2 regions of the Sphingobium sp. DN12 genome follow, and region 1 is predicted to be linked to the other one. Evidence: riboswitches for the same ligand, from Rfam matches in the RefSeq annotation. Region 1 holds a riboswitch; the other holds the start of a gene.
What was found. A riboswitch is a leader RNA that binds a small molecule or an ion and turns the genes downstream of it on or off. The one in region 1 is predicted to bind S-adenosylmethionine.
Positions count from the first base shown of each region.

Region 1 (14,460 bases):
CGACAGGTTGGTCTGGGCGGTCGACAGCTGGGCGCGCGAGACATTCACCTGTGCCTGGGCAGAACGGAGGTTGGCGAGCGCGCCATTATAGTCGGCGCGGGCCGAATCCAGCTCGGTCTTGGCCGGCACCTTGCCGCCGGAAAGCTGATAGACGTTGAGCTGGCGATCCAGTGTCGCCTTGGCCAGTGCGACCTGCGCCTGCGCCTGGGCGACGCCGGCCTGGGAGGAGGCAACCTGGGCCTGCGTCTGGTTGATCGTGTCGACCAGACGGCGGGTGTCGAGTTCGGCGAGCTTCTGCCCCTTGGTCACGCGATCATTGACGTCGACATAGACGGCGGTGATCTTGCCCGACTGTTCGGACCCCACATCGACCTGGTTGATCGGCTTCAAATTGCCGGTGGCCGACACGCTGACCGTCAGGTCGCCCTGGCGCGCCTCGCGGGTGGCATAATTGGGCTTGTCATCGCCGGCAAAGCAGCGGGCGACAAGCAGGACGAGGATCAGCAGCACGACGCCGATGGCGCCGCGGATCAGCCATTTGCGATGCGGCTTTTCCGGCTTGGCGCCCAGAAAGTCGTTGAGATCCTGGTCGGGGCTGGCGTCATTGCTCATGGGGGCGGTCATCCATATTCTGCCAGCCGCCACCCAGCGCATTATAGAGCTGGGCGATGGCCAGGATCTCGTCCGATTGGGCGCTGGCAAGGCTGTTGCGGGCGTTCAGCAACGTGGTTTCGCTGCTGGACAGGGTCTGGAAGTCGATCAGTCCGGATTGATACTGGCTGCGCGCCAGGATCGCGGCATTGTTCGACGCTTCATAGGCGGTGGCGAACTCGATCTTGCGCCGGCGGGCACTGTCGAGCGAGGCCATGCCATTTTCGACATCCTCTAGCGCGCCGAGGACGCTTTGCTTGTAGGCGGCGAAGGCGCCGTCGGTCGCCGCCTTCTGCGCGCGGACCTGCGAGGCGAGGCGGCCACCATCGAAGATGGTCTGGGCGACATTGGCAAAGACGCCGCCGGTGATGAGGTCGAACAGATCCTTGAAGGCGTTCGACGTGGTGCCGATGTTGCCGCTGATGCCGAGCGAGGGATAGAGCTGCGCCTGGGCGACGCCGATCCGCGCGGTGGCGGCGGCCAGCGCCCGTTCGGCCGAACGCACATCGGGCCGCTGGCGCAGCGTATCGGCCGGAATGCCGGTGGCGATGTCGGTTGCGGCGGTGGGGATCGGCGCCGGCGTTTCGAGCGCGCGGGTCGCGTCGCCCGGCGCCTGGCCGGTCAGCACGGCAATGCGGTTGAGGCTGCCCTTCAGGCTGGCTTCGAGCTGGGGGATGGTGGCGTTGGTCTGGGCGAGTTGGGCCCTGGCCTGCTGCTCGTCGAGCGAGGAGACCAGCCCGGCCTGCAACCGCCAGCGGGCGATGTCGTAATTGTCCTGCTGCACCTTCTGCGTCTCGCGGGCGATGCGCAGCTGTTCCTGCGATGCGCGGGCCTGGACATAGTTGGTGACCAGCTCGGAAATGATGGTCATCCGCACATTGGCGAGGTCATAGCCGGACGCGGCAAGATCGGCCCGCGCGGCTTCGGCCGAGCGCGACAATTCGCCGAACAGGTCGATCTGCCAGCTGGCATTGGCGCCGGCCGAATAGCTGCTGGACCAGTTGCTGGCGCCGGTGGAGATGACGTTGCCGCTGTCGTCGACACGGGTGCCGCCGGCCTGGCTGCGGTAATTCTTGCCGCCGCTGGCCGATCCGTTCACCTGCGGCAGGAAGGCGGCATTGGCCTGGCGCAGGGATTCCCGCGCCTGCCGCAGCCGTGCCTGCGCCTGGACGATGTCCAGGTTGCCGGCGATCGCCTGATCGATCAGGCCGGTCAGCGTCGGATCGTTGAGCCGCGTCCACCAGGTGGCGAGGGTGGCGTCGTCCAGCGCGGCGCCGCTGCCCTGGCTATAGCCGGCAGGCACGCCCAGCGCGGCGGATTGCGGCGCGTGATAGTTCGGGCCCGCCGCGCAGGCGGACAGGGCAAGCACCGATCCCGTGAGCCATGCAATGCGATATCGCACCTTTTCCTTGCACTCCGTCGTCGTTAAAGGGGCCAGCAATATTCCCCCGGAGAGACAGGGGGCAGGTATGTCAGGTCGTTACGTGCCGAAAAGCAATGTACGCCTCAATGCCATATATGTCTCAAAGTGTAACGTGCGTGAATTCCCGTGTTTTTCTCCGGAAAGACACCAGTAGATCAGAGGATGGAAGATGAGGGCATTTCTTTTCCCAGGCCAGGGTAGCCAGTCGGTCGGCATGGGCAAGGCACTGGCCGAGGCAAGCCCGGCGGCAAAGGAACTGTTCCAGGAAGTCGATGACGCCCTGTCGCAGCATCTGTTCCGCATCATGGTGGAAGGCCCCGAGAGCGACCTGACCCTGACCGAGAACGCCCAGCCGGCGATCATGGCCAACGCGCTCGCCACGCTGCGCGTGATGCAGAAGGAAGGCGGCTTCAGCCTGGCTGACAAGGGTGATTATGTCGCGGGCCACTCGCTGGGTGAATATAGTGCGCTCTGCGCGGTCGAGGCGTTCGACCTTGGCACCACCGCCCGCCTGCTCAAGCTGCGCGGTCAGGCGATGCAGGCCGCCGTGCCGGTGGGCGAGGGCGCGATGGCCGCGCTGTTGGGCGCCGACATCGAAAAGGCGCAGGCGCTGGCCGATGCCGCTGCCGAGGGCGAAGTCTGCACCGTCGCCAACGACAATGATCCCAGCCAGGTCGTCATTTCCGGCCACAAGGGCGCAATCGAGCGCGCCGTCGCGCTGGTCAAGGATTATGGCATCAAGCGCGGCGTGCTGCTGCCGGTGTCGGCGCCCTTCCACTGTCCGCTTATGCAGCCGGCCGCCGATGCTATGGCGGAAGCGCTGGCGAAAGCGACGATCAACGCGCCGCTGCTGCCGGTCTATGCCAATGTGCTGGCCGCGCCGATCAGCGACACGACCGACATTCGCGAGCGTCTGGTCGAGCAGGTCACCGGCCGCGTCCGCTGGCGCGAGTCGATCGGCGCGATGTGGGACGCGGGCGTCACCGATTTCGTCGAACTGGGCGGCAAGGTGCTTGGCCCGATGGTCAAGCGCATCGCGCCCGACGCCACCGTGCGCAGCGTGGTGACGATGGACGATATCGAGGCGGTGCTGGGCGCGCTGTGAGCGAGAGCCCGGTCCTTAGCCACCGCGACGGGGCCGTCCTGACGGTCACGCTGAACCTGCCCGACCGGCGCAACCCCATCTCCGATCCGGCGATGGTGGATGCGCTGTGCGACGTGTTCGAGGCGGCGGACCGGGACGCGAGCATCCATGTCGCGATCCTGACCGGGGCGGGCAGTGCCTTCTCCTCGGGCGGCGATCTCAACGCGATGCGGCCCGATGCCGGCGGGCTGCGCGCCAGCCTGCCGGCGCAGACGCGGCGCAATTATCGCGCGGGCATCCAGCGCCTGCCTCTGCTGTTCCAGGCGATCGAGCTGCCGGTGATCGCGGCGGTCAATGGCCCTGCGATCGGCGCGGGGCTGGACCTGGCCTGCATGTGCGACCTGCGCATCGCGGGGCAAGGCGCGCGCTTTGCCGAAAGCTTCGTGAAGCTTGGCCTCGTCTCCGGTGATGGCGGGGCCTGGTTGCTGCCGCGCATCATCGGCTTTTCCAAGGCGTCGCAACTCTCGCTGACCGGCGAGACGATCGACGCGGGCGAGGCACTGCGGATCGGGCTGGTCGGCGATGTGGTGCCCAACGCGGACCTTATGACGGTGGCGCGGGCGCAGGCTGATGCGATCGCCGCCAATCCGCCGCATGCGACGCGGATGACCAAACGGTTGCTGCGTGCGGCGCAGACGGCCGAACTTTCGCAAATTTTGGAAATGGCGGGCGCCATGCAGGCGCTGGCCCACGCGACCGCGGATCATGACGAGGCGATCACCGCCTTCTTCGACCGCCGGCCGCCACACTTCAAGGGAGACTAGAATGTTCGATCTGACGGGAATGACCGCGCTGGTGACTGGCGCTTCGGGGGGCATCGGTTCCTCCATCGCCAAGGCGCTGGCCGCGCAGGGCGCCACGCTGGCGCTGTCGGGCAGCAATGAGGAAAAGCTCAAGGCCTTTGCGGCCGAACTGGGCGGCGACCACAAGACCTTGGTTTGCAATCTGTCCGACCCGGCCGCCGTCGACGCGCTGGTGCCGCAGGCGGTGGAAGCGCTGGGCGGCAAGATCGACATCCTGGTCAACAATGCCGGCATCACCCGCGACAATTTGATCCTGCGCATGAAGGACGAGGAATGGTCGCAGGTGATCGCGGTCAATCTGGAAGCCGCCTTCCGCCTGTGCCGCGCCGCCGCCAAGCCGATGATGAAGGCGCGCTTTGGCCGCATCATCTCGATCACCTCGGTCGTGGGCGTCACCGGCAATCCGGGCCAGTCCAACTATTGCGCGTCGAAGGCCGGCATCATCGGCATGTCGAAGTCGCTGGGCCAGGAACTGGCGAGCCGCGGCATAACCGTGAACTGCGTGGCCCCCGGCTTCATCCGGTCGGCCATGACCGATGCGCTGAACGATGCGCAGAAGGGCACGATCCTGGCCAAGATCCCCGCTGGCGATCTGGGCGATGGCGACGATATCGGCGCAGCAGTCGCCTATCTGGCGAGCAAGGAAGCAGGCTATGTCAACGGCCAGACCCTGCACGTCAACGGCGGCATGGCGATGATCTGATCGATCGCCCGGTCAGGCGGTCTTCGTCCGGCCGGGCAGACTATAAGCGAGCGCGCCGTCCAGCAGGATGGCGCGTCGCATCGCCAGCGCCAGCACCGCGATCGCGGCGATCAGGTTGACCGGCACATGGGTCCATTCCGACACGGCCCGGCCGAACAAAGGCGCCATCCAGGCATAGGCCAGCCAGCTTCGTTCCCAGCCAAGCACGCCGCGCTTGCCCATGTCGGCGGCGACGAAGGCGATCGCCATCCCCAGCAGCACATAGTCATAATCGAGCACATAGGGTGTGCAGAGCAGGGCGGCGCTGAGCGCAGCGGCGCCCCGCACTTCCATCGTCCCACGGCGGGCGACCAGCGCGGCGATGCCGATGGCGATGGCTGTCACCAGGCCCTGCACCACATAGGCGGCTGGAATGCTGCCGCCCCATTGGCGAATGGCGGCAAAGGGGCTTTGGATCTTTTCCCAGCCGGTGGCACCATTTTCGATGATGATATGCTGCGTCAGGGGCAGAGAATCGATGAAGGCCTGCCACACCGGCCAGCCCCAGATCAGCAATGTCAGCAGGCACAGGCCGGCCGAGGTCAGACCGGCGGCCAGGAAGGCGCGGGCATTGCCGCGTGCGATGATCAGCGCAGGGATCAGCACCGCAAATTGCGGTTTGTAGACGAGCGCGCCCAGCAGCATGCCGGCGATCCAAGGGCGTCGGTCGAGCAGGGCCATGCCACCACCCAGCAGGCCGGCGGTCATGAAGGCATTCTGGCCGTGGCCCAGACACACCATTACCACAGGTGCGCCGAGTGCGATGAGCAGCGCGTCGCGCTGATCCGGCAGGACATGACGGATGACCATCAATGCTCCGCCAAGCGTCAATCCCTGCCACAGGATCAGGGCGGGGACGTAGGGGATTTGCGCCAGCAACGTGGCCAGGATCAGGAAGGGCGGGGGATAGTGCCAGCCATAGAAGGGGATGGCGGGATCATGATGGATCGCCTTCTGCACTTCATAATGGGCGGGCCAGTTCCATGCCTGCGCGGCCTGACCCTGATCGGCCATCCATCCCGCCGTCCAGACGTTGGAGAAGTCCGTGCCAAGCGGCCGGCCGAGCGAATCTACCGTGCCATGCGCCGTCGCGAACAGGTAGGCGAGGCCGATCAGCGTCGCAGCCAGCATCAGCCAGGCGGTCATTCGGACCCGTTCGGGGGTGATGAACTGGTCGGGGCACAGGCGGTCGATCACCGCTGTTGACTGGCACAAGCGGCTGAAATTTTGGTAAACAACCCGTTGTTTCCGGGTTTTTTCCGGCTTTTTATTGCCGAAACGCACCTGTCCCTCCATCTAGGGGCTTGGCGGCCTTCCCTCTTGCCTCTATCGGGGCTTGGCACTAGGGCAATGCCTTAACGGTTATTCAGAACCACCAACGATACCCAGTAAGAAGGACCACTCATGAGTGAGACCGCGGATCGCGTAAAGAAAATCGTCGTCGAGCATCTGGGCGTCGAAGCCGAGAAGGTGACCGAGGACGCCAGCTTCATCGACGATCTGGGCGCAGACAGCCTGGACATCGTTGAACTGGTGATGGCGTTCGAAGAAGAATTCGGCGTCGAAATCCCGGACGATGCGGCTGAGAAGATCGCCACCGTCAAGGACGCGATCGACTATATCGACAGCAAGGCCTAAGGGCTTCGCGGCCTGCCCCCCGTGGCGGGCCGCCCTCCTTGCACAAGGATTGGCTCCTCCTGTCCGGTGATCCCGGAGCTTGGGGAGCCTTTTCGTATCTGGCCTGCCGTTCACAAGTGCGTGTGGAACGCCTAGATGAGCGGCACGGAACCAAAAATTGGAATTTCGGAGCAAGCATATGCGTCGCGTCGTCGTAACCGGCCTTGGCATGGTAAGCCCGCTTGGCGGGGATGTCGAAACCACCTGGAAGAACATCATCGCGTCGAAATCCGGCGCGGCGACGATCACCCGCTTCGATGCCACCGATTACAAGTGCCGCATCGCCTGCGAAGTGAAGCCGGCGGATCATGAATATGGCTATGACGCCTCGCTGGACGTCGACCACAAGATCCAGCGCCAGGTTGATCCGTTCATCGTCTATGGCATTTCCGCCGCCAGCCAGGCGCTGCGCGATGCGGGCCTGGACAATATGTCGGAAGAAGAGCGCCTGCGCGCCGGCTGCTCGATCGGTTCGGGCATCGGTGGCCTGCCGGGCATCGAAAGCGAATCGCTGGTGCTGGCTAACAAGGGCCCCAACCGCGTTTCGCCGCACTTCGTCCATGGTCGCCTGATCAACCTGATCTCGGGCCAGGTCTCGATCAAATACGGCCTGATGGGTCCGAACCATGCCGTCGTCACCGCCTGCTCGACCGGCGCCCACTCGATCGGCGACGCCGCGCGCATGATCGCGATGGACGATGCCGACGTGATGCTGGCGGGTGGCGCGGAAAGCGCGATCTGCCCGATCGGCATCGCCGGCTTCGCCCAGGCGCGTGCGCTCTCGACCGGCTTCAACGACACGCCGGAAAAGGCGTCGCGTCCCTATGACGTCAATCGTGACGGCTTCGTCATGGGCGAAGGCGCGGGCGTGGTCGTGCTGGAAGAATATGAGCGGGCCAAGGCGCGCGGCGCGAAAATCTATGCCGAAGTCATCGGCTATGGCCTGACCGGCGACGCCTATCATGTCACCGCGCCGCACCCGGAAGGCAATGGCGGTTTCCGTTCGATGCAGATGGCACTCAAGCGTTCGGGCCTCAGCCTGGAAGATATCGACTATGTGAACGCGCATGGCACGTCGACCCCGCTGGGCGACGAGCTGGAGCTGGGCGCGGTCAAGCGTCTGTTCGGCGATCATCTGGGCAGCATGTCGATGTCGTCGACCAAGTCGGCGATCGGTCACCTGCTGGGCGGCGCAGGCGCGGTGGAGAGCATCTTCTGCATCCTCGCCATGCGCGACCAGATCGTGCCGCCGACGCTCAACCTCGACGAGCCGAGCGAAAGCTGCAAGGGCGTGGACTTGGTCCCGCACGTCGCCAAGGAGCGCAAGGTGCGCGCGGTGCTGAACAACTCGTTCGGCTTCGGCGGCACCAACGCCTCGCTCATCATGAAGGCGATCTGATACGCCTGATCCTCCCCTGAAAAGGGGAGGATCATGTAAGCCATAGCCGGTTGGGCATTATTTGGGTCGGGCAGTTGGGATGATGGCAAGACGATCCGGCGCAAATCCGGTGCGGCGACTGGGCTGCATCATCCTCCTGATCGGCCTGGCCGTCATCGCCTTTGTCGGTTTCCGCTTCGTCCATGGCTGGACCGAGACGGGGCCGGCCACCCAGGATATCAGCATCGTCGTGCCGGAGGGATCGACCCTGTCCGACGCAGCGGTGCTGCTGAAATCGGCCGGCGCGGTGCGTTCGGCCGATGCCTTCCTGACCCGTGCCAAGGTCTTTGGCGGCGCCAAGCCGATCAAGGCCGGCGAGTTCGTGGTGCCCAAAGGCGCCAGCAACCGCGAAATCCTGTCCATCCTGCAGGGCGGCAAGACGCTGACCCGGCTGGTCACCATCCCCGAAGGCATGCCGTCGATCCTGGTGCAGGAACGGCTGATGGCCAATGACGAGCTGACCGGCGATGTCGCGGTGCCAGAAGAGGGCAGCGTGCTCCCCGACAGCTATGCCTTCGACAAGGGCGAGCCGCGCGCCGCGGTGCTCAAGCGGATGCAGGCGGCGATGGACAAGGCGCTGGCGAAGCTCTGGGTCGAACGCGCGCCCAACACGATCGCCAAGTCGCCCCAGGAGGCGATCATCCTCGCCTCGATCGTCGAGAAGGAAACCGCGATCGCCAAGGAGCGGCCGATGGTCGCCGGCGTCTACAGCAACCGTCTGCGCAAGAACATGATGCTGCAGGCCGACCCGACGATCATCTATCCGATCACCAAAGGCAAGCCGCTCGGCCGCCGGATCAAGAAGTCCGAGATCGCCGACGTCAACGACTACAACACCTATGCGATGACCGGCCTGCCCAAGGGGCCGATCGCCAATCCGGGTCGGCTGTCGATCCTGGCGGTGCTGCACCCGGCGGAGACGAATGCGCTCTATTTCGTCGCGGACGGGAAGGGCGGCCATATCTTTGCCGACACCTATCAGCAGCATAATGAGAATGTGCGGAAGTGGTTCGAGATCCGCCGCGCGCGGGGCGAGCTGTAAAGCCCGGCTTGGCCGATATATAGCCGGGCTTGCCACATGGTCCGGCGCGCGCTAGGGATAGTCCAGCATCAAGAGTTGGGGCGACGCCCAACGCCAACCTGCCGTTCCGGGCAAGGTGGCACTCCCGATCCGGGAGGATGTGGCCGATCCGGCAACAAAGCGGACCTCAGCCACCGATCGTCGCCCCGCCAGGAAGGACTGACGAGACGTGCCGATCAAGATTGCCGACGACCTGCCCGCCCGCCGCACGCTGGAAGCCGAGGGCGTTGCCGTGATGGGCGAGGCGGATGCGGTGCGGCAGGATATCCGCCCGCTGCGGATCGCGCTGCTGAACCTGATGCCCAACAAGATCGATACCGAGACGCAGCTTGCGCGGCTGCTTGGCGCCTCGCCGTTGCAGGTGGAACTGACGCTGGTGCGGATCAGCGACCATGTGTCGCGCAACACCTCGGCCGATCATATGCAGTCCTTCTATCGCGCCTGGACCGATGTGCGCGACGAGCGGTTCGACGGCTTCCTGATCACCGGCGCGCCGGTCGAGCATCTGCCGTTCGAGGAGGTGAGCTACTGGCAGGAACTGCGCGCCATCTTCGACTGGACCCAGACCCATGTGCATCGTTCGCTCAGCATCTGCTGGGCGGCGCAGGCGGCGCTCCATCATTTCCACGGGGTCGAGAAACATGCGCTGGAGCGCAAGGCGTTCGGCGTGTTCCGCCATCGCAACCATGCTCCGGCCTCGCCCTATCTGCGGGGCTTTTCCGACGATTTCTCGATCCCCGTGTCGCGCTGGTCGGAAGTGCGGCGCGAATCGCTGCCGGTCGATCGCGGGCTGCAACTGCTGGCCGACAGCGCGGAGACCGGGCCTTGCCTGGTCCATGATCCGCGCCATGGCTTCCTGCACATGTTCAACCATGTCGAATATGACACGCGCACCCTGGGCGACGAATATGCGCGCGACGGCGGCCGCCAGATGCCGGCCCATTATTTCCCGGATGACGACCCGACCCGGCCGCCGGAAAATCGCTGGCGCAGCCATGCCCATCTGCTGTTCGGCAACTGGATCAACGATCTCTACCAGACCGCGCCGTTCGACGTGGACATGATCGGCCAGGAGATATTGCAGAGCGCGGCCTGATCGGCGCCGATCAGCGCAGCAGACCCTTGGCCGCCTGGCTGCGGGCGTAGAGCCACTGGCCGATGCCGATCAGGACGATGACGGCCGGGAAGATCGCCGCGCCCGCGCCCTTCACCGCCAGCAGGTCGGTGCCAAGGAATGTGTATCCGAACTGGACGATCACCGCGAGCAGCGACAGCAGGAACAGCGGCACCGCGACGCGACGGCGCAGCAGCAGGGCGATCGCGCCCAGCGTGCCGGCGCCCACCGCCACCGCATAGACGACCCAGGCCCAGCCGGGCATCTGGGCGAAGGCGCGGGCGGTGTCGGGATCGGTTCTGGCGAGTTCGCTGAGGTCGGCGCCATATTGCATGACGAAGGCGGCGACGCCCATCAGGTTCCATAGCAGCAGGATGACGGCGATGATGACGAAGGATGCCGGTGCGCGCATGATGCTTCCCCTCCTGGTCCGCGCCTGCTTGCCGGGCGCGGCATCTGTCATCATATAGCCTGTCCCGGCCGGGCGAAAGTCCGCCATCGCGTTGCAGGGAGGCGGTCCTGGCTGATCCGATCATCGTCACCGCGCTGCTGGGCGCTGCCGATTTCGCCTGGGCGGATGGCTTGCGCCGCGCCCATTTTCCGCCCGAACGCAATCAGGTGCCGGCGCATGTCACCCTGTTCCATCATCTGCCGCCTTCGCTGCTGCCCGAACTCAGGACGCGGATGAAACAGATATGCGCCGGCCCGGCGCCACGGGCGCGGCTGGGCGATGTGCTGCTATTGGGGCAGGGGGTCGCCTATCGCATCGACAGTCCCGATCTGGCGGCGTTGCGTGGCGAATTGGCGGACGCCTTCACCGGCCTGCTGACGCCGCAGGACCAGGCCGGCTTTCGCCCGCATCTGACCGTGCAGAACAAGGTGGAGCCCAGGGTCGCGCGGGCGCTGGCCGACCGATTGCGCGCCGATTTCCATCCCCGCCCGATCGCAATCGCAGGCCTGGCCGCCTGGCACTATCGCGGCGGACCATGGGAACTGGCAAACGAGACCCGCTTTCGCGGGTAGCGACGGCAGAATGGGGACGACAGATAGCCCCTCCCTTTCAGGGAGGGGTTGGGGTGGGTGGCGAGCGCAGCGAGCTTCTGCCCGATCGACCGTAGGCCGCCGCAACGCGGCGCACCTACCCCCGGCCCCTCCCTGAAAGGGAGGGGAGTGGGAAACGTCAGATTCTGCTCGCATCGCGCCCGTTTGCCGGTCATTCTGGCCTCATGAACAAGGGCGTATTAGCTCAAGCGATGGTCCGCGCCAGCGAGGCGTTGGACGCCGTCTATCGCACTTTCGAGATGCCGGCGCCGTCGAGGATCGAAGGCTGCCCTTGCTGTATCGATACGCGCGGCACAGATGTCTTGCTCGCTACCCCATTGCGTGAAATCAGCGGTATGGCTCTCTGGCGCTATGTTTCGGGTGCGTTCCTGACGGTTGGTGACGAGCAAGACTTTCGCTATCTGCTGCCGCGCATTCTGGACGTGTCAGTGTCTGATCCAGCGAATGCCAACAATCCCGAGATCGTGCTGGGCAAGCTGGCGCTCGCGGGATGGGACTCCTGGCCACCGCATGAAAAAGCTGTGATCGAAATGTTCGTCGGAGCGTGGTTTGAACTGGCCCTGGCGAGAGATCTTGCAGAAGCAGATGAAGGTTGGATCGGATGGGATGCCGAGAGTGTTCTTTGTGGCGCGGCTCGAGCCGGGGTGCAGCTAGACCGCTGGCTGCTGCGATTGGCTGCGCCAGACGCCGCGCCGGTTCTGGCTGACATTAGTGATAGGTTCCCACGCGAGCCATCGGGTTTTTGGGAAGATGTTCCCTGCGCCTTTCATGCGGTGCGAGTATTTTTGGATCAAGGACGAGCCTAGATCAGCATTCGTCCGATCGGGGCATCCGACTTTCGACTTGCCGCTCATAGGAGCGACGGGTTCAAAAAAAAACGGGAGATTCCGATTATCGAGCGCGCTAAGCGGCCGGCTTCCCGGCCGTCTTTCCTACTCGGCATTTTTCTGGTCCATCCTGTGGGATGGAATTGGCCGCTCTTGTCGCTCCCACATCGACCGCATTGCCACAGCCTGCCGCAACAAGTCTGTCGCGTCATGGTCGCCTGATCGTCGCTTCGCTGGCGCGTCGGTGTCGCTTCACAGGCGCGCGATTGTCGCGCCGCCGTCGCTTTCCGATGACCCTATGCCGGGAAAATGGCGCAAAACGGGGCGACGACACTGTGAACTTCGTAGGAAAATCCGATTGTCGCGTCGTCGCCGACCGATCAGGCCAGGCCCACTTCCTTGAGCGGAATGCCGGCATCGGCCAGTTGCCCGGGGTCGAGATGGGCGCCCGACAGCACATGGGCGCGGCCCTGGACATAGTCCTTGACCGCATTGACGCAGTCGAGCGCGATCACCTTGCCGCCCTTCAGATAGACGACCGAGAAGCTGCGGGTGGCCGGATCGCCGCGCAGCACCGTCTGGTCGAAGCCGGTCGACAGGCCCACCGTCTGGAGCTTGAGATCATATTGGTTCGACCAGAACCAGGGGACGGCGTCATAGGCCTCTTCCTTGCCGAGGATGTGGGCCACGGCGGTTTTGGCCTGGTCATTGGCATTCTGGACGGATTCGAGGCGCATCTGCGCGCCGCCGGCAAAGCGGTTGGCGTGCGATGCGCAATCGCCCACGGCATAGATGTCGGGCAGCGAGGTGCGGCAATATTCGTCGACATCGACGCCATTGCCGCCGGCCGCGCCGGCCGCGATCAGCGGGCCGGTTTCAGGCACGATGCCGATGCCGACGATCACCATGTCGGTTGCGATCCGCTCGCCATCCTGCATCAGCACTGCCGTCGCCCGGCCATCCTCGACCGCGATACAGTCCATCTTCGCGCCTGTGCGCAGGTCGACGCCATGGGCGCGATGTTCCGCCTCGTAGAAGCGCGAGAGATCCTCACCCGCGACGCGGGCCAGCACCCGATCGAGCGCTTCGAGCAGCACCACGGTCTTGCCGAACTTGGAAAGGACGGCGGCCGCCTCCAGCCCGATATAGCCGCCGCCGATGATGGTGACATGGTTCACGCTGTCGATCTTCGCCATCATCGCGTCGACATCGTCGCGGCGGCGCACGGCATGGACATTGGCGGCTTCGGCGCCGCTGCAGGTCAGCATCCGAGGGCTGCCGCCGGTACACCAGATCAGCTTGTCATAGCCGATTTCCTCGTCGCCGACGGTGACGAACTTGCCGACCGGATCGACGCTCCTGACCCGCTTGCCCAGAAGCATGTCGATCTTGCGCTCGTCCCAGAAGGGGGCGGGGCGGATCAGGATGCGGTCGAAGCTCTTGTCGCCGGCGAAATATTCCTTGGAGAGCGGCGGGCGCTCATAGGGCGGATCCTTCTCGTCGCCGATCATGCCGACCGAGCCTTCGAAACCGTGCTGCCGCAGCGAGATAGCCGCCTGCGCGCCGGCATGGCCGGCCCCCACGATCAGAACGTCATAATAGCTCATCCGCCCGCTCATCCTCTTTTATCCGGGGCTTTGCTTGGCGGCATTTGGCGGTGCTGGCAAGCGCCGATGTGGCGGGGCGGGCAAGCGATGCCCGCCAACCATCGTCGGGGCGGTGCGCGCCGGTCAGGACATGGTCAGCACGCCTTCATAGGCGCGATCTTCCAGCGCCTTGCCGGCACCCATGGCGACGCACATTAGCGGCGTGTCGGCGATCCGCACCGGCAGGCCGGTGGCTTCCGACAGCGCCTCGTCCAGCCGGCGCAGCAGCGCGCCGCCGCCGGTCAGGGTGATGCCCTCGTCGATGATATCGGACGACAATTCGGGCGCGGTCTGCTCCAGCGCGGTCATCACCGCCATCACGATCTGGCCGACCGGCTCGGACAGGGCGTCGCAGATTTCCGCTTCGCTGATGGTCATTTCGGCAGGGCGACCATTTACCAGGTCGCGCCCCTTGACGATGATCCGCTCGCCCTCGCCATCGGGCGGGGTGGCGCAGCCGATCGCGCATTTGACGCGCTCGGCGGTGGCTTCGCCGATCATCAGGTTGTGGACGCGGCGGATGTGCGAGGCGATGGCGTCGTCCAGCTTGTCGCCGCCGACGCGCGCCGAATTGCTGTAGGCGATGCCATTGAGCGACAGCACGGCCACTTCGGTCGTGCCGCCGCCGATATCGACCACCATCGCGCCGCGCGGTTCGGTAACGGGCAGGCCGGCGCCGATCGCCGCGGCCATCGGCTCCTCGATCAACTGCACCCGCGCCGCGCCGGCGTTGGAGGCGGCATCGCGCAGCGCGCGGCGCTCAACCATGGTGGAGCCGGTGGGCACGCAGATCACTACATCATAGCGGCGGCCGAAACGTCCGCCGTCCTGGGCCTTTTCGACGAAATGCTT
Region 1 is NZ_CP173717.1:2,152,108-2,166,567, reverse strand. It holds gene ACI6S0_RS10165 (efflux RND transporter periplasmic adaptor subunit) at 1-612, opposite strand, end outside; gene ACI6S0_RS10160 (efflux transporter outer membrane subunit) at 602-2,053, opposite strand; gene fabD (ACP S-malonyltransferase) at 2,244-3,179, shown strand; gene ACI6S0_RS10150 (crotonase/enoyl-CoA hydratase family protein) at 3,176-3,982, shown strand; gene fabG (3-oxoacyl-[acyl-carrier-protein] reductase) at 3,984-4,724, shown strand; gene ACI6S0_RS10140 (glycosyltransferase family 87 protein) at 4,737-5,960, opposite strand; gene ACI6S0_RS10135 (acyl carrier protein) at 6,168-6,401, shown strand; gene fabF (beta-ketoacyl-ACP synthase II) at 6,580-7,839, shown strand; gene mltG (endolytic transglycosylase MltG) at 7,949-8,920, shown strand; SAM-I-IV-variant riboswitch at 8,981-9,089, shown strand; gene ACI6S0_RS10120 (homoserine O-succinyltransferase) at 9,129-10,055, shown strand; gene ACI6S0_RS10115 (sugar transporter) at 10,066-10,485, opposite strand; gene ACI6S0_RS10110 (2'-5' RNA ligase family protein) at 10,593-11,096, shown strand; gene ACI6S0_RS10105 (hypothetical protein) at 11,300-11,941, shown strand; gene ACI6S0_RS10100 (NAD(P)/FAD-dependent oxidoreductase) at 12,343-13,569, opposite strand; gene ACI6S0_RS10095 (rod shape-determining protein) at 13,693-14,460, opposite strand, start outside.

Region 2 (14,460 bases), 360 kb from region 1:
CAACTGGCCGAGGTGATCCGCGACAATACGCTGATGCTGGTCCTGCTGGCGCTGGGCGATTCGCAGATGGGCGGTCCGATGGCCGCTGCGCTGGGCCTCAATCGCGAGAAAGCACGCGAACTGGCGGCCCGCAGCCTGGTCTCCGCCCTGACCGAAGAAGCCCGGTTGACGGCGACGGCAAAAGTGTCGCAAGCTAAGGTTTAATTTTGCCCAAGAAGACGCTATGGGCGCGCCATGCATTTTCTCGATCAAGCAAAAATCTATATCAAGTCCGGCTGGGGCGGTCCCGGCGCGGTCAGCTTTCGGCGTGAAAAATATGTCGAATATGGCGGCCCGGACGGTGGCAATGGCGGCAAGGGCGGCGACATCATCTTCGAGGCCGTGGCCGGCCTCAACACGCTGATCGACTTCCGCTACACCCAGCATTTCAAGGCGCAGCGCGGCATGCCCGGCATGGGCAAGAACCGCTATGGCGCCGGCGGCAACGACCTGATCGTCAAGGTGCCGGTCGGCACCCAGATCTTGTCCGATCCCCAGCCGATCGAGGGGACCGAGGACGAAGACGGCTATCCCGAATATGAGGAACAGGAAATCCTGGCCGACTTCACCGAGGTGGGCCAGCGTGTGAGCTTCCTGCGCGGTGGTGACGGTGGCCGCGGCAACCTGTCCTACAAGACCAGCACCAACCGGGCGCCGCGCCAGCATGGCACCGGCTGGCCAGGTCAGGAAATGTGGGTCTGGCTGCGCCTCAAGCTGCTGGCCGATGTCGGCCTGGTCGGCATGCCCAACGCCGGCAAGTCGACCCTGATCAACCAGGTGACGAACACCAAGGCGAAGGTCGGCGCCTATGCCTTCACCACCACCAAGCCGCAGCTTGGCGTGGTGCTGCACCGTGATCGCGAATTCGTGCTGGCCGACATTCCCGGCCTGATCGCGGGCGCGGCCGAGGGCGCGGGCATCGGCGACCGGTTCCTGGGCCATATCGAACGCTGCCGCGTGCTGCTGCACCTGATCGACGCGACCGGCGACGATCCGGTCGAAGCCTTCCGCATCGTCACCGACGAACTCGCCGCCTATGGCGGCGGGCTGGACGAAAAGCCGCAGATCGTGGTGCTCAACAAGGGCGACCTGCTGGGCCAGGAACTGATGGAAGACATTGCCGAGCAGCTGCGCGAGCAGGCCGGCGTGGAAGATGTCTTCATCATTTCCGGCGCGACCGGCGAAGGCGTCACCCCGTTGCTCGACGCCGTGCTGGAAATGCTCGACGAGGATCGTGAAGAGGACGACGCCGACGACAGCGACGGCGAAGCCACCTGGTCGCCGATCTAAGGCATCAATAGACTTATCTCCGTTCGGTTCGAGCTTGTCGAGAACTGCGCGCGAGGTTCTCGACAAGCTCGAACCGAACGGATGTTGTTGTAAAAGTGGCCACGAACGCCCTGTCCGGCTTTCCCCCTGCCCTGGTCCGCCGCCTGGTCATCAAGATCGGGTCGGCGCTGCTGGTCGATCCGGCCGGGGAAGTGCGCGTCGACTGGCTGCGCACGCTGGTGGCCGATGTCGCCGCGCGCAAGGCGGCCGGGCAACAGGTCATCATCGTGTCGTCGGGCGCGATCGCGCTGGGCGCGCGCCGGCTGAAACTGCCCAAGGGCGGGCGCGGCAGCCTGGAGGATGCGCAGGCGGCGGCCGCCACCGGCCAGATCGCCCTGTCGCAATGCTGGGCCAGCCTGCTGCATGAAAAGGGCATCACCGCCGCGCAGATGCTGGTGACGCTCGACGATCTGGAGCATCGCCGCCGCTATCTCAACGCGTCGGCCACGCTGGAGCGGCTGATAGCGCTCGGCGTCGTGCCGGTGGTGAACGAGAATGACAGCGTCGCCACGGCGGAGATCCGCTTTGGCGACAATGATCGCCTCGCGGCGCGCATCGGACAGGCGGCACGGGCCGACGCGGTTGTGCTGCTGTCGGACGTGGACGGGCTTTACACCGCCAACCCGCACGCCGATGCGAATGCCATGCTGATCGAGAGGATAGAGCGCATCGACGCGCGCATTGCCGCCATGGCCGACACCGGTTCGGCTTCGGGCATGGGATCGGGCGGCATGGTGTCGAAGATCCAGGCGGCACAGATCGCCACCGGCGCCGGCGCCCATCTCGCCATCATTTCGGGCAAGGTCGACGCCCCGCTCAGCCATTGGGCCAATGGCGGCCGTGGCTCCATCTTCCTGGCCGCCGAAAGCCAGGGCGCGCGCAAGGGCTGGCTCTCGGGCCGCCTCACCGTGCTTGGCCGGATCATCGTCGATGCCGGCGCCGAAGCCGCTCTGGGCAAGGGCAACAGCCTGTTGCCGGCCGGCGTCGCGCGGGTCGAGGGTGTGTTCGCGCGCGGCGACGTGGTCGACATTCTCAATCAGGATGGCCGGGTGATCGCCCGTGGCCTCATCGAATATGACAGCGAGGCCGCCGCGAAGATCGCCGGCCGCCGCAGCGAGGATATCCCCGCCCTGCTTGGCGAAATGTCCCGCACCGTGCTGGTCCATCGCGACCATATGGCGATGGTCTGACCTATTATGTCCCTTAGAATTGCCATGACCGGCGCGACGGGTTTCGTCGGCGCCGAAACGCTCGATCAGGCGCTGGCCGCCGGTCTCCAGGTCAACGCCCTCACCCGCCGGGCGCAGCCGCCACGCGCCCATCTCAAATGGGTGCCCGGCTCGCTCGACGATGCCGCCGCGCTCGACACGCTGGTGCGCGACGCCGACGCCGTGATCCATATCGCGGGCGTGGTGAACGCGCCCGACCGCGACGGGTTCGAGGCGGGCAATGCGCGCGGCACGATGGCGGTGGTCGACGCCATGCGCAAACGCGGCGTGCGCCGGCTGGTCCATGTCTCCTCGCTCGCCGCGCGCGAACCGGGCATGTCGGACTATGGATGGTCGAAGGAACTGGCCGAACGCCATGTGAAGGCCAGCGGCCTCGACTGGACGATCGTGCGCCCGCCCGCCATCTATGGCCCCAATGACCAGGAAATGCTGGAACTGTTCCGCATGGCCAAGCGCGGCATCATGCTGCTGCCGCCCGGCGGCCGGCTGTCGGTGATCCATGTCGCCGATCTGTCCCGCCTGCTGCTGACGCTCGCCTGCGAGAAGGAGCAGAGCCAGACCCGCACCTATGAGGCGGACGATGCGACGCCCGGCGGCTGGGACCATCAGGAATTCGGCCAGGCGATCGGCCGGGCGGTGGGTCGCAATGTCCGCACCTTCGCGACGCCGCAATGGCTGCTGGCGACCGCCGCCCGGCTCGACCGGCTGGTGCGCGGCCGCAACGCCAAGCTGACCCCCGACCGGGTCGATTATTTCTGCCACCCCGACTGGGTCGTCGCCAAGCGCAAGCAGCCGCCCAAGCGGCTGTGGACGCCGCAGATCCCGACCGAGGAAGGGCTCAGGGCAACGGTCGAAGCCTATCGCGCCAAGGGCTGGCTGTAGCCTGCCCAAGGACACGAGTCCGCGCGGGTCACGACCGAAGTTCACAGTGTAAACGGCCTTTCCGGGACTTTTGCGCCTGCTTCGCCCCCATGATGCACCGCCCACGCACCGGTAACGCGCCATGGCAGGTTCGGCAGACGCGCCCGGCGCGCGCCGACAAGGCCCCACCCGCGCACCTGCGCAGCGACAGCGACGCCCCCGTCTCGCGCCAGTTGCATGGATAGCGGAGACAGGATGAGCGGCAGCGGCATGCCCCAGCTTAGAACAGGGGCAGAGCTGTAGGACAGCGGCATGCGGGCGTGACGGAGCGAGTTTCGACCATCTCCCGTCGTTGCGAGCGGAGCGAAACAATGACGATGTCAGGCCTTGACGACTGACGACCAGAAGCGGCTGTAAAATCCTCCCCTGCAAGGGGAGGGGGACCACGAAGTGGTGGAGGGGTGTCGCCCTATCGAGAGGGGAAGCCCCCCTTCCGTCTGGCCTTCGGCCAGCCACCTCCCCTTCCTGGGGAGGGTGGTCTCAAAGCTACCAGTAGCAGACATGTAGCGGCCTGCGCGCTAGGTTGTCCAAGGATGCCTCCTGTGGCCATATTGCTGCTTTGGACCGTCCAAGTGGCATCAGCTAGATCGGTGGATACGCCCGAGCCCAAGCGAAGCGCTTCGCCAGCTGTAGCTTAGGGCTCCAAATACATCGACCATAACGCAGAAAGGCTCTCTCGCTTTATAATGGCCCGTTAAGATTCAGACCCATCCTTCCACGAGAAATCAATGCTAGCAGCGCTATAGATGAGCCATCGCACGGGCGTAAAACACTGCCCTAGATTTCATTTCGACAGCGTGACATATTTTTTAACGCGGTGATAACGTCTCTCTGGGGGGAGGGGGCATGAGTAAAACTGGCACAGAAGGAAATGATGAATGGGGGCAGCCCACTGAAACACGTTCCATCAAGTTGGACGGATCAGTATCCGCTTTTGATATCGACAGCTTCGCGACTTCCAACACGATAAAAATAGGAAAAGTTTCCGCCAGATGGATTGAGGCGGATAAATTCTGTCATGAGCATAAAATTAATTCTGAGTGGAAAATTGCTGTCGAGAGATGGATTCAAGATCAGTTAAAAATTAATGCAAATTATAATTTAATTTCTCATGGATGGGGGATGGTTATCGGCGAATGTGAATTGTGGGAAAATCACCCAAAAGGATTTAGATGCCGCGGAACTTTGTGTGGATCTGTGTGGGCTTGCTTCCAACGCGATGAACCTTCCTGACAATGATACGCAGCTTTTTTGATCCTGTATTATTATAAATTAGCCGACTCCTGGGCTCTTCAGTGCTACGCATCGTGGTCGTACCCGAAATGCGCTCCATTATGCGACCAGGCGCAATCACAAGCCTTGGACCGCGGGTGAAAATTCGGTCAGTCCGCTTCCCACCCACCCCGGTCACGCCGCCGGATCGGACTCCGCCGGCTTCTGCGCGCGCTGTTCGTCGACAAATTCGCTGATCGCCTTGCCGCTGGCGTTGAGCAGCGGATAGGTACGGGCGTCGGACAGCCAGTCGGGGCGGCGCGCGGCGCTGCCGTAGAATGTGTCATAGACCAGGGAGAAGGCGAGGAAGACCAGAGTCGCGCCAATCAGCCCCTTGATCGCGCCGAAGCCGCCGCCCAGCACCCGGTCGATCGGGCCGAGCACCGACTGGCGGGTGCGCTGGCCGATCGCGCGGGCGAGCAGCTTGCCAGCACCAAAGGTGACGGCGAAGATCAGGAAGAAGGCCAGCACCGCCGCCCCGCTCTCGCTGCCGACAAAGCTGGTCAGCAATTCGGTGACGGAAGCGTGGAACAGGCTGATTGCGAAGATGCCCGCGACCCAGGCAATCAGCGACAGGGTTTCGGTCACGAACCCGCGCAGCAGGCCGAATATGGCGCAACCGCCGATGAGGAGGAGGACGAGGATATCGACGGCGTTCATGCCGCGCTGGCTATCCGCGCCCGAGCATCTGGTCAACCAGCTGCGCAAGGGTGCGAAAACCGCTGACCGAAATCCCCTTCACCCCGTCCGCGCCCGACGCCGGCACGAAGGCCCGGTTGAAGCCCAGTTTCGCCGATTCCCGCAGCCGCAGCGGCGTGTGCGAAACGGGGCGAATTTCGCTCGACAGCGCAATCTCGCCGAACAGCACGACATCGGCGGGCACCGGCCGTTCCGACAAGGCCGACATCAAAGCGGCGGCGACGGCCAAGTCGGCGGCCGGATCGGACAGGCGATAGCCGCCCGCGACATTGAGATAGACTTCGCAGGTCGAGAAGCTGAGGCCGCAGCGCGCCTCCAGCACGGCGAGGATCATCGCCAGCCGGCCGCTGTCCCAGCCGACCACCGCGCGCCGGGGCGTCGCCCCGCTTGACAGCCGCACCACCAGCGCCTGGATCTCGACCAGCACCGGCCGCGTCCCTTCCAGCGCGGGGAAGACAGTGGCACCCGTCACCGTCTCGTCGCGATTGGTGAGGAACAAAGCGGACGGGTTGGCGACCTCCTCCAGCCCTTCGGCGACCATCGAGAAGACGCCGATCTCGTCGGTGCCGCCAAAGCGATTCTTGATCGCGCGCAGGATGCGGTACTGGTGGCTGCGCTCGCCCTCGAACGCCAGCACCGTGTCGACCATATGTTCCAGCACGCGCGGACCGGCGATGCTGCCATCCTTGGTGACATGGCCGACCAGGATCAGGGCGGTGCCGCGCTGCTTGGCGAATTTGATCAGTTCCTGGCTCGACGCGCGCACCTGGCTGACGGTGCCGGGCGCGCCCTCGATCAGGTCGCTGTGCATGGTCTGGATCGAATCGATGATCAGCAAGGCCGGCGGCACGCCCTCGCTCAGCGTCGTCAATATGTCGCGCACCGATGTCGCGCTCGCCAGTTGCACCGGCGCATTCCCCAGGCCCAGCCGCTGGGCGCGCAGCCGCACCTGGTCCGACGCCTCCTCGCCGCTGATATAGGCGACGGTCAGCCCGCGCGATGCGACCCGCGCCGCCGCCTGCAGCAACAGGGTCGACTTGCCGATGCCCGGATCGCCGCCGATCAGCGTCGCCGATCCCGGCACGATGCCGCCGCCCAGCGCCCGGTCGAACTCGGCGATGCCGGTGCTGGTGCGCGCGGGCAGTTCCACCTTGCTGTCGAGGCCGATGAGGGTGATCGCTCGGCCGCCGCCCTGCAGGTCATGCTTGGCGGAAAAGACGGTCTCGGCCGCTTCCTCGACGATGCTGTTCCATTCGCCGCAGTCATCGCATTGCCCCTGCCACCGGCCGGAGACGGTGCCGCATTGCTGACAGACGAATTTGCGCTTTGCCTTGGCCATGGTCCACGCATAACAGAACATAAAAGGAACACAAACGCGATCTTGCATCGAGGCTGGAAACCCCCGCGCCGCTGGCGCATTGAAGCAGCATGTCCGCCACGATCCGCGTCGCCAGCTATAATATCCGCAAGGCCATCGGCACCGACCGCCGCCGTTCACCCGAGCGGGTGATTGACGTGCTGAACGAGGTGGATGCCGACATCATCGCGCTGCAGGAGGCCGACCGGCGTTTCGGCATACGCTATGCCGCGATCCCGCCGCTGCTGCTCGAGCGCCAGAGCGGCTACAAGCCGGTGCCGCTCAATGTCCAGACCGACAGCATGGGCTGGCACGGCAATGCCATCATCGTCCGCAAGGAAGCGGAGGTCGCCGCCTATGACGTGCTGCACCTCCCTTGCCTGGAACCGCGCGGCGCGACCATGGCGGAGGTCGCGATCAAGGGCGCGACCCTGCGCGTATTCGGCATGCATCTCGACCTGTCGGGCCTGTGGCGGCGCAAGCAGGCGGCGGCGGTGATCCATGCCGCGGCCCAGGGCCATGCCCTGCCGACGGTGCTGATGGGCGACCTCAACGAATGGAGCGCCGAACGCGGTTGCCTCGCCGACTTTGCCCGCCATTACAGCTTCGCACCCTGCGGCCGCAGCTTCCACGCCCGCCGCCCGGTCGCCCGGCTCGACCGGATCATGCATTGCGGCCGCATCCGCCTGGTCGACAGCGGCGTCCACGAAAGCGCCGCCGCGCGCAAGGCGTCGGACCATCTGCCGATCTGGGCGGAGTTCAAGCTGGGGTGAATGCGGCGCGTGTTGGGGGGACGGCAGAGGGTCTGAAGACGGCCATTCTTTGCCATTCGTGGTCGCTTTTCCGGCGCCTCAAACCAGTCACTTCAATGGGGGGGGGGCGGAATTTGCAGATGGCCTGTTGATCACGCATAGGTGTGAGATGCGCGGTCCTTCAATAGCCTTACTGCTCCTCTCCTTGATGTCGTGCGCACCACCTGTCGAAGCGCCGAAGTCAATGTGTCAAATCCCGCGCGGGTTTCCGGGCTGGTGGGGCACTTCGGTGCGGTGGAAAGGCATCCTTATCGGCACATTCGAGCACGGCTTTGCGCTTGTCAGCACTGAGTGCAGTCGAAGAGGCATCGCCATCATGTTTGGAAATAGACGTTTAAGCGACCAATTCTACAGCGCGCTCTACCATCCCGGAATTTCGAGCGAATTGATCGAAGCTGATTTTACTGGGAAAATAACGAGGCGCGGATTGCTGATAAATGAGATACATAGCCTGCGCACCCGACGCATCAGTGATGAAGAGGAAAACGCTTTATTCAAGGCGCTAGGCTTTTAGCGGCTCGCCATAAATCGACCATTTTTGGTCGTTCCCAGTTCCTCCCCAAGCTTGTCTTGGGGAGGTGGCAGCGCGAAGCGCTGACGGAGGGGAAATGGCGCAAGCGCAACGCTATTGCCCCTCCACCGCCTTCGGCGGTCCCCCTCCCCAAGCAAGCTTGGGGAGGATTTTCGGACAGTCCGCTCCCCAACCCATTTTGTCATTCCCGCGTAGGCGGGAATCCATCCCCTGACCTTGCATCTGGTCCGACGCTGGGGAGATGGATCCCCGCCTGCGCGGGGATGACGGTGGAAAACAGGCCGTTGCTTAGCCACCCACCTCCGCCCCCTTCCCGCTTTCGGACAGGGGGTGGGACATTCCGCCTCTCGACAAGGCGGCCTGGCTTTGCGATCCCTATCCCCATGAGGGAGAAGGAATTACGCCTCGCGCTCGTCTGTTATGGCGGGATCAGCCTGGCCGTCTACATGCACGGCATCACCAAGGAAATCTGGCACCTGACGCGGGCGAGCCGGGCTTTTCATGACGGGGTGGCGCCGCAGGAGGCGAGCGAGACGGTCTATCATCGGCTGCTCGCCGATATCGAGGCAGCGAGCGGCACGCGGCTGCGCATCCTGCCCGACATCATCGCCGGCGCCAGCGCGGGTGGCATCAACGGCATCTTCCTGGCCCAGGCAATCGAGACCGGCCAGTCTCTGGAACCGCTGACCGCGCTGTGGCTCGACAATGCCGATGTCGACGAACTGCTCGATCCCGATGCCCGCCCCGCCCGCGCGCTGACCAAATTCTGGGCGACGCCGCTGGTATGGATGGCCGCGCGCCGCCCCGGTGACGCGGTCGAGCGCACCGTCGCCCCGGACACGCGCGAAGAGGTGCGGATGAAATTGTCGCGCTTCATCCGCTCGCGCTGGTTCGAGCCGCCCTTTGGCGGGGCGATATTCTCGACCATGCTGCTCGACGCGTTCGACGCGATGGCGGCGACGCCGGCCGGCCCGTCGCTGCTGCCCGACGGCCATCCGCTCGACCTGTTCGTCACCGTCACCGATTTCGACGGCCATGTGCAGAGCCTGAGCCTCAACAGCCCGCCCCAGGTGATCGAGACCGAACATCGGCTGTCGATCGGCTTTCGCGGCCGGGGCGGCAGCGCCAGCGGCTTTGCCGATCCGGCCGAGCTGGTCTTTGCCGCGCGCGCCACCGCCAGCTTCCCCGGCGCCTTCCCGCCCTTCACCGTGCGCGAGCTGGACCGGGTGCTGAAGCGCCGCCACCGCGCCTGGCCCGGCCGCGACGCCTTCCTGGCGCGCGTACTGCCGCGCCGGGCGGCACGGGGCGAGGCGGAGGACGCGGTGCTGATCGACGGATCGGTGCTGGCCAACGCCCCCTTCGCCCAGGCGATCGGCGCGCTCAAGAACCGGCCGTCGCGGCGCGAGGTCGACCGTCGGTTCGTCTATATCGATCCCAAGCCCGGCCACCGGTCGATCCACCTCAACCGCGAGGGCGAGGAGGAAGCAGCGCCGATCGGCGAGAATATGCCGCTCCCCGGCTTTTTCCGCACCATCTTCGGCGCGCTGTCGGACATTCCGCGCGAACAGCCGATCCGCGACAATCTGGAGGCGATCGACCGCCATTCCGCCCGCATCCGCCGCATGGGCCGGATCATCCAGGCGCTGCGCCCCGGTATCGAGGCGGAGGTGGAGGGGGCTATCGGCCGCATGCTGTTCCTCGACCGGCCCACGCCGGCGCGCCTGTCGGCCTGGCGCGGCAAGGCGCAGCAGCGTGCCGCCGCCTCGGCCGGTTTCGCCTTCCCCGCTTATGCCCATCTCAAGCTGTCGGGTATCGTCGAGGATCTGGCCGCGCGTCTGTTCCAGTTGAGCGGCGAGGATGCGCCGATGATGCGCGAAGCCTATCGCCAGGCGATCTGGAAGCAGGTGCGCGCGATCGGTGCCGACCAGTTGACCGAGGATGCCGGCTCCGCCGCCGCGCCCGTCCTCTTCTTCCGCACCCATGACCTCCCCTTCCGCATCCGCCGGCTGCGCTTCCTGGCGCGGCGGCTGGCCGAGACGCTGGAGTTGGAGGCCGATGCCGACAGCGAAGCGGTGCAGGCGATGCACGACGCCATCTATCGCGCGCTCGCCCTCTATACCGAATGCGAGGGCAATGATTTCTACAATGATCATGTCCGCGCCGCCGCGGCGCAGGTGCCGACCGACGCCGGTGCCGCGCTGGAGGCGATGGCGCAGGCGCGCGGCCTGCGCGCCCGCGACGAAGCCGCCGACATGCTGCTGGCCGAAGCGCTCGCCAACTTGCCCAAGGCCGGGCGCCGCACCATGTTGCTGGCCTATCTCGGCTTCCCCTTCTCCGACATCGCGACCCTACCGTTGCTTCAGGGTGACGCTGTCGATGAATATGATCCGATCAAGGTCGACCGGATTTCGCCCGAAGATTGCACCGCCATCCGCGCCGGCGGCGCCAACGCCACGCTAAAAGGCATAGAATTCAACAATTTTGGTGCCTTCTTCAGCCGGGTCTATCGGGAGAATGACTATCTGTGGGGCAGGCTCCATGGGGTGGAGCGTCTGCTGGATATCGTAATTTCCGCAATTCCTGCCCCAACCCGTCTTCCCGAAGGGGCGTTGCGCAACTATAGGCGGGCAGCGTTTCTGGCGATCCTCGACGAGGAAGAGTCGCGCTTGCCGCATGTTGCGGATCTGATCGCCGGACTGCGGGAGGAAATCGGGTGAAGGGGCGTTTGAAGCTGTTTCCGATGATGCTGGCGCTGGTGCTCGTCACCGGCTGCAAGGGCTCGTCCGATGACAGCGCACAGGCCGCCCCGGTCAGCACGCCGCAGCAGGTGGCCGTTGCCGTCGTCCAGCCCGATCCGCCGCCGCCCGCTCCGCCCGCCGTCCTGCCCTCGCGCCCGGCGCCGATCGTCACCGTCGGCCCGCCCGGCCCGACCAATTCGCTCGACCTGCCGCCGTCCAGCAATGCAGCCCAGCCCGCCCCCTTCCCGCGCGAAGTCACCGCCTTCATGGTCGACCGCGACAGCTGCGACCATTTCCGCGGCGAGGAACCCTATGATGCGGAACGGCGCGCCTATATCGAGGAAAGCGTCGCCGAACTCTGCTCCGGCACCGACGCGAAGCTGGCCTTGCTGCGCAAGCGCTACGAAAAGATGCCGGACGTCATCAGCGCGCTGAGCAGTTATGACGCCCGCATCGAGGGCGAGGAACCCTGAGGCCGCCTCGCCCGCACTAGCGCCATCCGGTCAGGCGGCGACTGCCAGGCAGGCTTCCCTGATGTCGCGGGCCAGTTCGTCGACCCGTTCCACCTGTGCATCCCAGGCGAACATGAATCGCGCACCACCGCCGATGAAGGTGTAGAAACGCCAGCCGCGCGCGCGCAGGGCATCCAGCACCGGTGCGGGGGCCGACAGGAACAGCGCATTGGCCTCCACCGGGAAGATCGGGCTGACATCGGGCAGGTCGGCGATCGCCGCCGCCAGCCGGCGCGCGCAATCATTGCCGTGGCGAGCGTTGCGCAGCCAGGCGCCGCTTTCCAGCAGGCCGATCCAGGGCGCCGATAGGAAACGCATCTTCGACGCCAGTTGCCCCGCCTGCTTGCAGCGATAGTCGAAATCCTGCGCCAGCGCGCGATCGAAGAAGATCACCGCCTCGCCCACGGCCATGCCATTCTTGGTGCCGCCAAAGCAGAGCACATCGACGCCCGCCTTCCAGCTGATCTCCGACGGGTCACAGCCAAGGCTGGCGCAGGCATGGGCGAAGCGGGCGCCGTCCATATGCAGCTTCAGCCCCAGTTCGCGGCACACGGCGGAAATCGCGCGCACTTCCTCGACCGTGTAGACAAGGCCGGTCTCGGTCGGCTGGGTGATGGTGACGACGCGCGGCTTGGGGAAATGGATGTCGGACCGGCTGGTCGCGAGCTGCCGGATCGCATCCGGCGTCAGCTTGCCGTCGGCCGAGGGCGCGGCGAGCAGCTTCGACCCGTTGGAGAAGAATTCGGGCGCACCGCATTCGTCGGTCTCGACATGGGCAGACGCCGAACAGATCACGCTATGATAGGATTGGCACAGCGCCGCGAGCGCCAGCGAATTGGCGGCCGTGCCGTTGAAGACGAAGAAGACCTCCGCATCGCCGCCGAACAGGGTGCGGAAATTGTCGGCCGCGCGCTGCGTCCATTCATCCTCGCCATAGGCCGTTGCCGATCCGCTGTTCGCCGCAAGCATCGCGTCGAGCGCCTCGGGGCAGGCCCCGGCATAATTGTCGCTGGCAAATTGCTGTGTGGAAATGGGCACGTCATGCTTCCGTCTGCTGGTGTGTGACCAAGCATCGGATCAACGTCGTCGTGGCTGCATGTCCCGTTGGATTGCCGGTCCGGCCACATCCCCCTCTTTCGAAAGGCACCACCTTGCTCGGGGAGCAGGTTGGTGTCGGACGTTGGCCCGACTCTTGATGTTGCCGGGGCGATTATCGGCCGGGCGATGCCGCGTCAAGCGTCAGCGCAGCAGCGCCTCTATCCCCTTCGCCAGATCGATGTCCCGTTGCGACAGGCCGCCGGCATCATGGGTGGTGAGCGTGATTTCGACCCGGTTATAGACGTTCGACCATTCGGGATGATGGTCCGCCTTTTCCGCCAGCAGCGCCACCCGCGTCATGAAGCCGAAGGCGGCGACGAAGTCGGGAAAGGTGAAGCTGCGCGCGATCCCGTCCGGTTCGGCGACCGCCGTCCATTCGGGCAAATCCGCCAGCGCGATCGCCCGTTCCGTTTCGTTCAGTCTGGCAAGCATTTCTCTATCCTGCGTTATTTCTTTCGCCTATGTGACAGCCATGCCTGACACTGGTCAATCGTTCCGCTTCGCCCCTACCCCACAGGAAATCGAGACACTCGCGCTGGAGGCCCTGAACCGCCTGCCCGAGCCCTTCCGTTCCTATCTCTCCAATGTCGTGATGCTGGTCGAGGATTTCGCCGACGCCGATATATTGAAGGAGATGGAGATTGACGATCCGTTCGGCCTGACCGGCCTCTATAGCGGCCGTCCCTTCGGGCAGGAGGCGCAGACCGGCGACCTGCCGCCGACCGTGCATCTTTTCCGCCGCCCGCTGCTCGACGAATGGGTCGAAACCGGCGTGCCGCTCGAAGCGCTCATCACCCATGTCGTGGTGCATGAGATCGGCCATCATTTCGGCCTGTCGGACATCGACATGCATGTGCTGGAGGATATGGTCGCCCCATGAGCGGCGCGGCGCTGCGCCTGTCGGGCCTGGCCTGTCTGCGCGGCGGACGCCTGCTCTTTGCCGGCGTCGACCTGGTGCTGGCGGCTGGCGGCAGCGCCTTGCTGCACGGCGCCAACGGCATCGGCAAGTCGAGCCTGCTGCGCCAGTGCGCCGGACTGCTGCCCGCCTATGCCGGGACGATCGACCGCCAGGGCAGCGTCGCGCTGGCCGACGAGCGGCTGGCACTCGACATGGAATTGCCGCTTCATCGCGCACTCGGCTTCTGGGCACAGCTTGACCGGGTGGATGCGGCCGCGCTCGACCGCGCGCTCTACGCCCTGGCGCTCGCCCCCTTGCGCGATGTGCCCGTGCGCATGCTGTCCACCGGCCAGCGCAAGCGCGCCATGCTCGCCCGCGTGATCGCCAGCGGCGCGGATATCTGGCTGCTCGACGAGCCGGCCAATGGCCTGGACGATGCGTCGGTCGCGCTGCTCGGCGCCGCGGTGGCAGACCATCTGGCGGCCGGCGGCATCGTCGTCGCCGCCTCGCACCAGCCTTTGCCGCTGACCGATCCGGTGCGGATCGCCATGGCCGCCCATGTGCCGGACCCGGCGCAGGAGGCGTCATGCGACTGATCGCCCTGCTCGTCGCCCGCGACCTGGGACAGGCCTGGCGCTCGGCCGGCCTGTGGCTGCCGGTCGCCTTCCTGTTGCTGGTCGCCAGCCTCTATCCCTTCGCGGTCGGCCCCGATGCCGCCCTGCTCGCCCGCACCGGTGGCGGCATGTTGTGGATCGCGGCGCTGCTCGCCAGCCTGCTGCCGGTCGACCGGCTGGTCGCGCCGGATCGCGATGCCGGCATCCTGGACCAGATCGCGCTGCGCGGCATCAGCGAGGAGATGGTGGTGATCGCCCGGCTGATCGCCCATTGGCTGGGTTTCGGTCCGCCGCTGATGATCGCCGCCTTGCCCGCCGCCGCGCTGCTGAAGCTGGACGGCGCCACGATCCTGACGCTGGAGGCCGGGCTGCTGATCGGTACGCCCGCGCTGGCCGCGCTTGGCCTGCTG
Region 2 is NZ_CP173717.1:2,512,386-2,526,845, forward strand. It holds gene ACI6S0_RS11900 (TetR/AcrR family transcriptional regulator) at 1-204, shown strand, start outside; gene obgE (GTPase ObgE) at 235-1,329, shown strand; gene proB (glutamate 5-kinase) at 1,425-2,558, shown strand; gene ACI6S0_RS11915 (NAD-dependent epimerase/dehydratase family protein) at 2,583-3,479, shown strand; gene ACI6S0_RS11920 (hypothetical protein) at 4,365-4,751, shown strand; gene ACI6S0_RS11925 (CvpA family protein) at 4,926-5,450, opposite strand; gene radA (DNA repair protein RadA) at 5,461-6,828, opposite strand; gene ACI6S0_RS11935 (endonuclease/exonuclease/phosphatase family protein) at 6,918-7,619, shown strand; gene ACI6S0_RS11940 (patatin-like protein) at 8,574-10,907, shown strand; gene ACI6S0_RS11945 (hypothetical protein) at 10,904-11,401, shown strand; gene ACI6S0_RS11950 (threonine aldolase family protein) at 11,432-12,478, opposite strand; SAM-I-IV-variant riboswitch at 12,536-12,644, opposite strand; gene ACI6S0_RS11955 (4a-hydroxytetrahydrobiopterin dehydratase) at 12,680-12,970, opposite strand; gene ACI6S0_RS11960 (metallopeptidase family protein) at 13,011-13,418, shown strand; gene ccmA (heme ABC exporter ATP-binding protein CcmA) at 13,415-14,032, shown strand; gene ACI6S0_RS11970 (heme exporter protein CcmB) at 14,023-14,460, shown strand, end outside.
Region 2: it holds a riboswitch for S-adenosylmethionine, as region 1 does, so the genes downstream of both, ACI6S0_RS11950 (threonine aldolase family protein) here and ACI6S0_RS10120 (homoserine O-succinyltransferase) in region 1, are expected to answer to the same signal.